DNA from 2 places in the Halomonas cibimaris genome. Region 2 is predicted to be linked to the other one. Evidence: predicted binding sites of a transcription regulator. Region 2 holds the regulator's gene; the other holds the start of a gene.

Region 1 (6,206 bases), 430 kb from region 2:
CACGCGCAGCCCCATGGCCTTGGCCGCGCGAATGGCGGTAGAGCGCTCTTCAGGGGTGATGCGAATAACGCTGGCGCTGCCGCCACGGTGAAGGTTGGAGCGAAATTCGCCGTCGGCGGCCTGGCGTTTCATCGCCGCGACCACCTTGTCACCCACCACCAGGCAGCGTATGTCCGCACCCTTGGCCTCGCGGATGTATTCTTGCACCATAATATCGGCTTTCATGCCCATGAAGGCCTGTATGACCGACTCTGCTGCCTGGTTGGTTTCAGCGAGGACGACCCCGATGCCCTGGGTGCCTTCCAGCAGCTTGATCACCAGCGGGGCACCTTTGACCATGGTGATCAGATCGGGAATGTCGTCCGGCGAGTGGGCAAAGCCGGTGACCGGAAGCCCAAGCCCTTTACGCGAAAGCAGCTGAAGCGAACGCAGCTTGTCACGGGAGCGGGTAATGGCGACGGAGTCGTTGAGCACGTATGTGCCCATCATTTCGAACTGACGCAGCACCGCGCAGCCGTAAAAGGTAATGGATGAGCCAATGCGGGGAATGACGGCGTCAAACGGCTCGATGTTATGCCCTTTGTAGTGGATAGAGGGGCGGTGCGAGGCAATGCTCATGTAGCAGCGCAGGGTGTCCACCACCCGGGCGCTGTGGCCCCGTGCTTCGGCGGCCTCAATCAGACGCCGGGTAGAATACAGATTGCGATTGCGCGACAGCAGGGCGATATGCATGCAGAGCTCCAGACCGGTTGAGCGAGCGGTAACGACGGTGCTAGGGCTCGCCGTGTAAAAAAGACGCGCCGGGAGCGACCAGCAGGCGGCGCATGGCCCGGCGCCCCAGCAGCATGGGGTGGCGCATGCTCCGCCGATCGGTGAGTGTCAGCTCCACCGGAAACGTAAGCTCGCCCAGACGCAGCGGGGTGCGGATCACGTAGCGATACTCAGCGTGGCCGTTGGAGCTGGTGATTCGACGCCGGTCGTGCAGCGGCAGCGTCAGGCGCTGCGCCGGGGTATCCGGCGCAGCGCTGTAAGTCACAAAGCGTACCCAGGGCGTTTCGTCATCGCCATGAAACACTTCTACGTCTTCGGCGTGCAAGGCCGAGGTGCGTGCGCCGGTGTCGGCCTTGCAGCACAAGTATAGATCGAGTTCAGGAAGCGTCACCATTTCACGGCGGCCGATGATGGCTTTGGCCTGATAGGGCAGTTCTTTCACAGCGCTGTCTCCTTTACCGTGCGTCTCGTTGTCGTGCTCTGCGGGGCGCTACGCCTTGCCGGTCAGTTCGCGCAGCCGTGCCTGCAGAGGAGAGCCTTGCGGGGCATCGCGCAGCAGGGCAATGATCGGCAATCGCAGGCGCGGAATCAGTGCCAGGTCGCGCACCGCGGCGCCAAAGCCGCTGCGCGGCTCCTCGGCCAGCCGAGACAGGAAAAGCGGCAGGCGTTCGCCGTCTTCGAGCAGCGGCCAGCCGCGGCCGGCCATGGCGGCAAGCGTATCCGGACCGCAAGCGGCCGGATCGGCCAGCAGGGTGGCGTACCAGACGCGAGCCTGGTCATCGCGGCTGCTGCCTACGGCCCGTATACAGGCGCAGAACGTTTCCACGTCGCCCTGGCCGGCGGCTGTTTCGCCGCGCTGACAAAGCGCCCCGACCAGCTCAGGCACTAGCGGCCGGTGCTCCAGGCAGTGGCAGAGCATGCGCAGCACCTGGATAGGCAGCGTATCAAGGGCCTTGGCCAGGGCTTGCTGATGTGAGGCGTCTGCGCGCATGGCATAGTCGGCAAGCCCTTGCAGCCCCAGCGACTCCCAGTCCTGATGGCGGCCGGCGATGAAGGCGTTTACGCCGGCCATGTACTGGCTTGGCGGCCGCCCGGTGTCTTGCGTGGCGCGGGCGTTGAGCACGGCTTGAAACGTGGTCTCGGGCGTGAACGCCAGCGGGTTGTCATGCATCAGGTGCTCGACGGCCCGGGCATCGGCATCTCCGGTTTGCTGCGCGCTTTGGCCCAGCGTTTCCAGCAGCCGCTGAACGAAGGCGTCGCGCTGCGCCGGCGAAAGAAAGCCCTGCTCGTCCAGCGGCAGGCTTAAAAACCAGATGGCCGGGTCGGGCATGTCGCCCAGGCGAAACACGGCCGCCAGGCGGGCCTGTCCCTGCCAGGGTTCAGGCCAGGGCGCACGGCCGTTTTCAAAGTCAACGAGGGTGTCTCGCGGGCACGGCGTTACTCGCCGGCCCATATGATACAGCGTCACGTCGGCGCCGCTGCGGGTGAAAAAGTCGTCGAGAGTGTTAATTGGCTGCATGGCATCCTTCCGCATTGCAAGCCTGCACTCTACCTTGCTGCTCGGCGGGTGTCAGCCGCTGACGGCAAAATGTGCGGTGGCAACGGAGGATGCGAACAGCTCTGTTTTTGTACCGGCACGGTTAGCGCTTGGCATACGCCGCCTTGCGCTGAAATAATGCGCGTTTTACTGACAGCGGTGGCCCATGACGATATACCAGGAACTGGAAAAAGCGGTGGATGAACTCGAAGCAGCGCTCAAGGCTGCGAACCTGTGGCGTGAGGCGATGCCGTCTTCTGCGGCCTTTGCCAGCCGCCAGCCGTTCTGTGTGGATACCATGTCGCTGCCGCAATGGCTGCGCTACGTGTTCATTGCGCGGCTTTATGAGCTGGTAAAGGCGCAAGCGCCGCTGCCGGAAAAGTGCGAAGTAGCGCCCGCGGTGGCGGCCTACCTGCAGCAGCATGGGATAAGAGCCAGCGACCAGCTGCTGGTTGTGCAGCGCGTTGAGCGCATTGATGCGCTGATCAACCAGGCATAAAAAAGCGCAGCCCGGTACCGGGCTGCGCTAAAGTCGGCGTTTAGAAGCGGTAGCTGATGCCGCCCATGACGACTACCGGATCAATTTCTACGGTGCCGGCGTCTGCGCCTCCCACTTTGGCATCGGCGTCGATGTCGATATACCAGGCGGCGGCGTTCATTGCCCAGTGCTCGTCGATCAGCACGTCAACGCCCAGCTGGCCGGCCGCACCCCAGGAGTCGTCCAGCTCAAGCGACGTGTTGGCGACATCGATTTCTTCATCGGAGAAATGTGTGTAGTTGACCCCCGCACCGATGTAAGGCTGAACGCGTGCGTCGGTGCCGCCCAGCGGATAGTACTGCAGCGTCAGCGTGGGCGGCAGGTGCTCGGTTGAGCCATCGGCTACGCCGTCAACCTGAAGGTCGTGCTCAAACGGCTGCGCGGCCAGCAGCTCCAGGCCCAGCTTGTCGTGAAAACGATAGCCCAGGGTGAAGGCAAAGCCTGAGTCGTCGTCGACGTGAACGTCTGCTCCGCTCAGAATATCGCCGTTGTCGCTTTTCGGCGCTACCTTGGCCACGCCAACGCGGGTGTAGATATCGCCGGCGCCGTAGGCAAATGCCTGGGTGCTGGCGGTAAACGCAGCGGCGGCGACGCTGGCGGAGAGCAGGGCTGTCAGGGCGGTGTTGCGCATGGTGTTATCACTCCGAAATATATGTTGTCGGCAAGCAGCGGCTTGCCCGTTATCAATGCGCCCAGTGTAGGAATCCACGGCGGGCCGATTATTGATCCAGCGCAAGAGGTATGGATCTTCTACCCCTAAAGTGCAACAGAAACGCACTGCGCTGCAAACAAAGCGTGCCTCGCCTTACTCAGGCGCGTCATCCAGATACTCAAAGACCTTGACGATACGCTGTACGCCTCGGACGTTGGAGGCCGCATCCACGATGTGGCGGGCTTCCGTGCGTGAAACAATGCCCATCAGGTAGACGCTGGCATTTTCCGTGGTGACCTTTAGCTTGGACGAGTCAATGCGGTCATTGGTGGCAAGCTGGCTGATCACGTTTGTGGTGATCCAGGTATCGGTCAGGCGCTGGCTGGCGGGCAGGCGCGCGGCGATGCGTAGTTCGTTGTGCACGGTTTCCACGCCGCGCAGCCGGCCGGTGACGCGGCCGGCTTTTTGCTGAAGCTCCTCACTGGGCACCTGGCCGACCAGCAGCACCCGGCCGTTATAGCTGTGAGCGCGAATGCGCGCATCGCCCAGCCGTGCGTCTGCCTTCACCAGGGCTTTATCCACCTGGTCTTCTACGGTGGCGTCAATGGCTTCCACATCGTCCGTTCGCTGGCCGTAATGGGACGGATCGGTGGCCGAGTGCGAAGCGCACCCGCCAAGCAGCAGGCCGGTCATAAAAAGCCCGGCCGCGCAGAGGCGGAAAACGGCAGGCGAGCGTAGTGTGGCAGCAAAGGCGTTTAACATGGGCGGAACTCCTGGCGGCAAATGGGGCGGTGCAGCGGGTGTGCAGTGCAGCCGGCAGCGAGCATACCGCGCCTAGCGGTAGCGCCGCCAGCGGTGCCTCAGGCGCCGCCAAACAGCTGCTCGTCGATCAGGTCACAAAGGCAGTGAATGACCAGCAGGTGAACCTCCTGGACGCGCGCGGTGGAGGTGGCCGGCACGCGGATTTCGCAGTCGTTTTGCTCCAGCAGCGAGGCCATGTCGCCGCCGTCGCGTCCGGTCAGGGCCACTACCGTCATTTCACGATCGTGCGCGGCCTGAATCGCCTGAACGATATTGGCCGAGTTGCCGCTGGTGGATATGGCCAGCAGAACATCGCCGGGCTGACCCAGCGCACGTACCTGCTTGGAAAATACTTCGTTGTAGCTGTAGTCGTTGGCAATCGATGTAAGCGTCGACGAATCCGTGGTGAGCGCCATGGCCGGCAGGCTTGGGCGTTCACGCTCGAAGCGATTCAACAGCTCGGAAGAAAAATGCTGGCTGTCGCCGGCGCTGCCGCCGTTGCCGCAGGCCAGTATTTTGCCCTCGTTGACCAGGGCCTGCACCATCATCTGGCTGGCCACTTCGATAAAAGGCGGAAGCACTTCGCTGGCATAGGTTTTGGTGTCGATACTGGCGTTGAAATGGTCGAGTATGCGCGCTTGAAAATCCATGGAGCGTCCTGTTGGCATAACCGTTTTGCCAAAACGGTGGGAATCAAAAGGCATCAAAGGCGGCCTGAACCCAGTCAAATGTCAGCGCCGGTGGCGTGCCGGTGACGGCGAGGATATCAAAGCGGCAAGGGCATGTGTGCTGCGCTCGGGCCAGATAGCTGCGCGCTGCCTTGATCAGGCGGCGCTGCTTTTGCGGCGTCACGCTTTCCAGCGGGTGGCCGTAGCGCGTGGTTGTTCGGTGCTTGACCTCTACAAAAACCAGCGTGTCCTGATCTTGCATGACCAGATCCAGCTCGCCGCCCTTGGCATGCTGATTGCGCCCCAAAAGCGTCAGCCCGCGCTGTGCAAGCCACTCGGCGGCCAGCTGCTCAATGGCACTGCCGCGCGCTCGTGCCGTGCTTGGATGGTTATTCGCCATTGGCGCTGCCGGAGGACAAAATAGCGCCGGGCAGACCGTTTTGAAACTGCGCCCAGGGCAGCCGGCGATAAATGCGTCCGTCGGCGGTCAGGTAAAGCTGCCCGGTGGCGCCTTGAAACTGCTGCAGCGACTCGATATCTGCCAGCCGAATTCCCGCCTCGAAGGCATCCACGCCCATGGCCAGCAGCCGGAACATGGAGGCATCGGCCTCGTCGCGCAGCGCCCGGTAGCTGGCATAGAAGGGCAGCGCTTCTTCGCCCCCGGTTGCCGCGTTGGGGATTTGCCAGGGGATGTCGACAAAGCGAATGCCGTCGAGATCCTTGTTCAGCCGCGACTGGTTAAGCCCTTCGTGCAGGTGTGAGGTGGCGTATATCGGCAGGTCTGATGCGTAGTAGTAGTCCAGCAGCGGCGGTACCTGGCGTGCATACTTGGGGACGGCGAGTAAAAACAGCGCATCGACGTTGTCCAGGTTTGCGCGCTCGCCGCGGACGCCAAGGGCCTGCTTGACGGCGTACGCCGGGTTGCCGTCGGGAGCGTAGCGCACGGCCTGGCTGATGCGGCCGTTATGGCGCCGAAACGTATCGATGAACGCGCTGCCCACGCGCTGGCCCCAGTCGTTGTCCGGCACCATCAGCGCCACCTGCTGGTGGCCGTCTTCCCGGGCCCGCTTGGCGACCTGGCGGGCTTCGTCTTCGGCGGACAGGCCGTATTGAAACAATCGCTTGGCTTGGCTGTGCGCGTTTTCGCCGTAGTTAAGCGCAAGCGTCGGCAGCGGCACGTCGGTGCGCTGCTCAAGCCGGCTGACCCGCTCTTTGGACAGCGGCCCGATAACGATCTGT
Region 2 (6,206 bases):
CCGGAAAGAAATCCAGACTTTGGTCTTGACACCAAGGTATCAGCTTCCCGGCCGGGGCATGGCCCTGCCCGGGCGCGCCCGCTGAAACGGCATGTGACGATGGTATAGGTGCCGAAGGGGGGTATAGCGTCAATACTGATGCCATCTGCTTTTTTGCCGTCGAGGGCGCCATGGTCGATGCCGATCTGTCTCAGCCACCTTTTTCCCTGCTTGACGCGGCAGGGCGTGAGCATGCCCGGCGAGGAATGGAGCTTGCCTGTTTCAATCGCGGCGAGGTAATGCTGGATACCGGCCAGGCCGGCGAATACTTGTACCTGGTGCATCGCGGAGAGGTCGCCGAGGTGGACCCAACGCTGCCGGACGGCGCCGCGCGTATCGGTCTTTATACCGCCGGTGATGTGTTTGGCGCCATCAGCATGATCAACGGCCAGAGCCGCTATCGCTTCATCGCCGAGCAGGAATGCCTGTGCTATCGCATCCCTCGGGTGCTGTTTCAGCAGCTGTGCCGGGCCTGCCCGGAGTTTGACGCCTACTTTCGTCAGTCGCTGGCGCGCAAGGCTCAGCGGCTGATGGAAAAGCGTGCCCAGGGCGGGGTAACCATGGCCGGGTTCATGCTGGCAAAGGCGAGCGACTGCATGCGTACGCCCCGGCGGATACGTGCCGATAGCGATATTGCCGCTGCGGTCACACAGCTTAACCGCCACCACGCCGACAGCCTGCTGGTGGAGGGCGACAGCGGCCTGGGCATGCTGACCAAGACCGACCTGCTCAACGCCATGGTGGTGGAAGAGGCCTCACGGCAAAGCGCGGTAGGCGGGCTGGCGCGCTATTCGCTGGTCACGGTCGCGCCGGGGCAGTATCTGTTCGAGGCGCTGGTGCTGATGACGCGCCATCGGATCGACCGGGTAGTGGTGCTGGACGGACAGACGCCGGTGGGCGTGGTCGAGCTGGCCGACGTGCTGAGCTATTTTTCCAGCCGCAGCTACGTGGTGAGCCTGCAGGTAGAGCAGGCCGCCGACTTGCCGGCGCTGGCCGCCGCCAGCCGGCGCACCCCGGAGCTGGTCAGCGCGCTGATGGCGCAAGGCGTCAAGCTGCGCTTTGCCATGGAGCTGCTTGCCGCACTCAACGGCCGTATCATCCACAAGGCCTGGACCTTCTGCGTCGAAGAGGCTTACCGCAGCGCCAGCTGTTTGGTGGTGATGGGCAGCGAAGGACGCGGCGAGCAGATTCTCAAGACCGACCAGGACAACGGCCTGATTCTGGAAGACGATCTCGACTGGCCCGCTGTCGGCACCACCACAGAGCGCTTCAGCGAGGCGCTGGCCGCGCTTGGCTATCCGCCCTGCCCGGGCAACATTATGGTGTCCAACCCCGAATGGCGGGGCAGCGTCAGCCAGTGGCAGGCGCGCATTGCCCGCTGGGCCGCCGACCGCGACGGCGACAGCCTGATGAAGCTGGCGATTATGCTCGACGCTCACGCCGTGGCCGGCAATCCGGCACTGCTGGCGCGCGTGCGCGAGACGCTGTTTGAGCACTGCGCCGAAGACGAGCTGCTGCTGTCCTACTTTGCCCGGGCGGCGCTGCGCTTTTCGACGCCGCTAACCCTGTTCGGCTCGTTGAAAAAGCCCCAGCACGGCATTGATATCAAAAAAGGCGGTATTTTCCCCATTGTTCACGGCGTGCGCACCATGGCGCTGGAACGGCGCATTGCCGCCACATCGACGTTTGCCCGGCTGGACGCGCTGGTGGCGGATGGCCGGCTGAAACGCGGTTTTGCCGACGACGTGGGCGAGGCGCTGTCGCTGTTCAGCGAGCTCAGGCTCAAAGGTCAGCTGGAGGCCGATGAAGCAAGCGGGCAGCGCGATCGGGTGGTCGTCCAGGCGCTGTCGTCGCTGGAGCGCGACCTGCTGCGTGAAGCCATGCATATCGTCAAGGACCTCAAGCAGCGGCTGTCGCACCGCTATCATCTGGAGTATTCCTGAACACGGCGCTATTGGTGGGACAATGCCCGCTGTTGTTACACTAGCGGGGCTATCATGGCGGCAGCGGCGGTGTCGTTGCCGCGCTTTTCCTTTCCCATTAATCGCACAGACTTCCTATGCCGCATTCCGACCCCGTGCAACGCTACGAACCCGTCGCGCCGCCGACGCCCGATGCCCCGTCCGCCGATGACGTGGAGCGCAAACGCCAGTTCAACAAGCTGCAAAAGCGTCTGCGCCGCCAGACCGGCCATGCGATTATCGACTATCGCATGATCGAGGAGGGCGACAAGATCATGGTGTGCCTGTCCGGCGGCAAGGACAGCTACACCATGCTCGACATGCTGCGCAGCCTGCAGCGCAGCGCGCCGGTGCGCTTCTCGCTGGTGGCGGTCAACCTTGACCAGAAGCAGCCCGGCTTCCCCGAGCACGTACTGCCTGACTACCTGGACGGGCTGGGCGTGGACTATCATATTCTTGAGCGCGATACCTATTCGGTGGTCAAGGAAAAAACGCCGGAAGGCAAGACCACCTGCGCGCTGTGCTCGCGGCTGCGCCGGGGCTCGCTGTACGGCTTTGCCGAGGAAATCGGCGCCACCAAGATTGCGCTTGGCCACCACCGTGAAGATATTCTGGAGACGCTGTTTCTCAACATGTTTTTCGGCGGCAGCCTGAAAGCCATGCCGCCCAAGCTGCTTTCGGACGACGCCAAAAATATCGTCATTCGGCCGCTGGCCTACTGCAAGGAAGCCGATATCGCCGAGTATTCCCGGCAGATGGCATACCCGATTATTCCCTGCAACCTGTGCGGCTCCCAGCCCAACATGCAGCGCCAGAACGTCAAGGCGATGCTTGACGAGTGGGACAAACACTACCCCGGCCGGCTGGAAAGCATGTTCAAGGCGGTGACCAACGTAGCGCCTTCCCAGCTTGCCGACCGCAAGCTGTTTGACTTTGCGCATCTGGAAGCCGAGCAGGAAGACGCGCTCGCCGGGCGCATCCAGGCGCTCAACGTGGGATAGAGCGCATCGCTAAGCGGCGTGTCGGGGGTAGCCATTTTTCGCGGATTAAAGTCCGCTCCCACAAAACCCGCGCCCTATTGTTTGAGAGCGGCCGGGCCGAGCTAAAACGCGCCGGCTTTTCGGGTAGCGGTGTGGGAGCGCAATTTATTGCGCGAATGCGGTCGGGGCTATCTCACGAAGACGCCGCTTCCTGGGCTTCTTCCTCGGCCAGGGCAAGAAGGCGTGGCATCCCCAGAATATTGACCTCGCGGCCGGAGACGGCCACCAGCTTCTGCGTTTGAAAGCGGCTTAAAATGCGGCTAACCGTTTCCACCGCCAGCCCTAGGTAGTTGCCGATGTCCGCCCGGGACATGGACAGCCGGAAACTGTAGGGCGAGTAGCCCCGGCGGCGAAAGCGATCGGAGAGGGTGACCAGAAAGCTGGCCATGCGCTGATCGGCGGTCTTGCGTGACAGCAGGCGCATCATGCGGCGGTCATCGCGCAGCTCCTTGCTCATGCTGCGATACAGCTGCACGCGCAGCTCCGGCAGCTGTTCGGAGAGCAAATCCAGGCGGTCGAAGGGAATCTCGCAGACGGTGGTGGTTTCCAGCGCGATGGCGCTGCCCGGGTAGCGCTCTTCATCGATGCCGTCGAGCCCTACAAGTTCGCTGGGCAGGTAGAAGTTGGTGAGCTGGTCATTGCCGCCGCCTTCGATGGCAATCTGCTTGAGACTGCCCGAACGAACGGCAAAAACGCTGGTAAAGATGTCGCCCTGACGAAACAGCGGTTCGCCTTTCTTGAGCGGGGCGCGACGCCGGATAATGGCATCGAACTGATCCATATGCTCCAGCTCAAGGGCAAGCGGCAGGCATAGCGAACTCAGGCTGCAGGTCTGGCAGCGAGTTTCGTGCAGCATGGGGCGCCGACGGCTGAGTTGTTCCGGCATGGAATCCTCCGTGAAGTAGGTCACGGGGGTATTATGGGAGCAAGCGCAGGGGGGCCACAAGTCGCCGGCGGCGCTTTGCCGCTAACGATGCGCGTCGAAGGCCCGAGCCAGCCGATGAAGCACGAGCCGTCCGTTGGGCGTAGCGCTGAGTATGTTGCCCTGGCGTTCGATGAGCCCGTCGCGCTGCGCTTCGCTCAGCCGGGCAAGGGCCCCGGCAAAATAGCGCGGCGCGTCGATCGCGAAATCCCGGCCCAGGGCTGTCAGGTCCAGCCGGGCATCGCACATTAGCCGTTCAATGGCGGCGTGGTGTAGCCGGTCGTCGCGGTCCAGATGGAAACCGCTCACCGTGGCGAGCCGGCCGGTGTCAAGGGCGCTGGCGTAATCGCCGAGCCGAGCGGGGTTTTGCGCGTAGGTGTGGCCGATGCGCGACGTGGCTGATATACCAAGGCCCAGCAGATCGCAATGCCCGTGCGTGGTGTAGCCTTGCCGGTTGCGCCCCAGCGTCTGCTGTTGGGCCGCTACGGCCAGGCGGTCGTCCGGCCGGGCGAAGTGATCCATGCCGATGTGCACATAGCCTGCCTGGACAAGCCGCTCAATGGCGATCTGCAGCATGGCCAGGCGGTCTGCGGAGGAGGGCAGCGCGGCGTTATGAATGCGCGGCTGGCGCGGGCCGCGCCGGGGATGATAGGCGTAGTCCTGCAGGGAGATACGCGCCGGGTTCAGGGCGATGATCTCGGTCAGGGTCTCAGCGAAGCTGTGCCGTGTCTGGGAAGGCAGGCCATAGCTGATAGCCAGGTTCAGCGAGCGAAATCCCAGCCGATGGGCTTCTTCCATCAGGGTTTCGGTCATAACGCGCGGCTGATGGCGGCGAATGGCCTGCTGCACGTCGGGATTGAAATCCAGCACCTCAAGGCTTAGCCGATTAAACCCCAGCACTTGCAAGTGGCGCAGGGTAAAAACGTCGGCCTCTCGCGGGTCGATTTCGATGGCGTAGTCGCGTTCCGGCGACGACGACAGCCCGAAACGGGCATCAAGCCGGTCGAGCAGATCGCTCATCTGGGCAAGGGTCAGAAAGGTCGGCGTACCCCCGCCCCAGTACAGCTGTTCCACCGGGCGTGCGCTGTCCAGGTGCCGTGAGGTGAGCACCATTTCGCGGTCCAGCCGAGACAGGTAGGGCTCGGCCCGGGAGGTATCGCGGGTGATAATGCGCGGGCAGGTGCAGTAGCCGCAGCTTTGGCGGCAAAAAGGCACGTGCACATACACAGACAGCCCGCGGCCGCTGGCGTTGCTGTGCTCCAGCGCCCGGCACAGGTCGTCACCGCTGAACGTAGCGTCAAACGCCTCGGGGTTGGGATAGACGTGATAGTGCGACCCGCCGGCGGCATAATGGCGGTGTAGGGCGTCCTGGCGGGCAGCAGTCAGCGCTGCAATATCGACAGACGAAGGGGCAGCGCTGGCCATGGCAGACAACTCCGGTGGGAAAGAACGCGACGGTGATAGCGTTATCCTAGCCGTGGCCGGTGATGAAGGAGTTGAGCTATATCAATTAAGCGCCGTTCATTGCGGACATGCCGGCCATGCGATAAAGCGACCATAGCTGCCACAGGGCAAAGCCGATGATGCTAAGCGCGGCGACGGTGCGGGTGGCCGGATGGCGAATCAGCGCGCTGAGCTGGCGTGCGGCAAGGCCTGTGGCCAGCAGAGCGGGCAGGGTGCCAAGGCCGAAAGCGCCCATTAGCAGCGCCCCGCGCCCCGGTTCGGCAATCGCCAAGCTCCAGGCCAGCATGGAATACACCAGCCCGCAGGGTAGCCAGCCCCATACCGCGCCCAGAGCGAACGCCTGGGGTACTTTGACGACCGGCATCAGCCGCCGGCCGAGCGGTTCGATGTGGCGCCAGAATCGTCGGCCCACGGCCTCGACTTTCAAAAGGCCTTTCCACCAGTCGGCGATATAAAGCGCCATTAAAATCAGCATCACAGCGGCGAACGCTTGCAGTATCACGCGGGTGGCCGGGGCAAGCGAGAACACCGTGCCCAGGCTGGCGACCAGTGCACCGGCAATCATATAGCTGCAGATGCGTCCGAGGTTGTAGCTCAAAAGCAGCCCGGACAGCCTGGCCGGGTGGCGCATGCTGGGCGGAACGGCAAAGGTCAGCGCGCTCATGATGCCGCCGCACATGCCGATGCAGTGGGCACCGCCCATCAGCCCAAAAACGAAGGCCGCCAGCAGCGGCGGCAGCTCAAGTCCGGCGGGGTTCATGGTGTTTTGTCCTCTTTTGC

What was found. Region 2 encodes FNR, which switches genes on or off when oxygen is low (the NO sensors DNR and NnrR bind a similar motif). Its sites were predicted from a motif close to TTGATNTANATCAA; they were not measured.
Region 1: a site for FNR is predicted at 3,569-3,582, ahead of ACZ415_RS12265 (OmpW/AlkL family protein). Genes of this name have one in related genera too.

The regions. Positions count from the first base shown of each region.
Region 1 covers NZ_AP043828.1:2,634,255-2,640,460, reverse strand. Annotated here, with positions in the region: gene rimK (30S ribosomal protein S6--L-glutamate ligase) at 1-732, opposite strand, end outside; gene ACZ415_RS12280 (ATP-dependent zinc protease family protein) at 773-1,213, opposite strand; gene ACZ415_RS12275 (DUF3549 family protein) at 1,262-2,290, opposite strand; gene ACZ415_RS12270 (YqcC family protein) at 2,475-2,807, shown strand; gene ACZ415_RS12265 (OmpW/AlkL family protein) at 2,848-3,477, opposite strand; gene ACZ415_RS12260 (BON domain-containing protein) at 3,652-4,191, opposite strand; gene ACZ415_RS12255 (phosphoheptose isomerase) at 4,359-4,949, opposite strand; gene ACZ415_RS12250 (YraN family protein) at 4,993-5,367, opposite strand; gene ACZ415_RS12245 (penicillin-binding protein activator) at 5,357-6,206, opposite strand, start outside.
Region 2 covers NZ_AP043828.1:389,425-395,630, reverse strand. Annotated here, with positions in the region: gene ACZ415_RS01870 (DUF294 nucleotidyltransferase-like domain-containing protein) at 171-1,982, shown strand; gene ttcA (tRNA 2-thiocytidine(32) synthetase TtcA) at 2,099-3,001, shown strand; gene fnr (fumarate/nitrate reduction transcriptional regulator Fnr) at 3,174-3,926, opposite strand; gene hemN (oxygen-independent coproporphyrinogen III oxidase) at 4,008-5,387, opposite strand; gene ACZ415_RS01850 (sulfite exporter TauE/SafE family protein) at 5,473-6,186, opposite strand; gene ccoS (cbb3-type cytochrome oxidase assembly protein CcoS) at 6,183-6,206, opposite strand, start outside.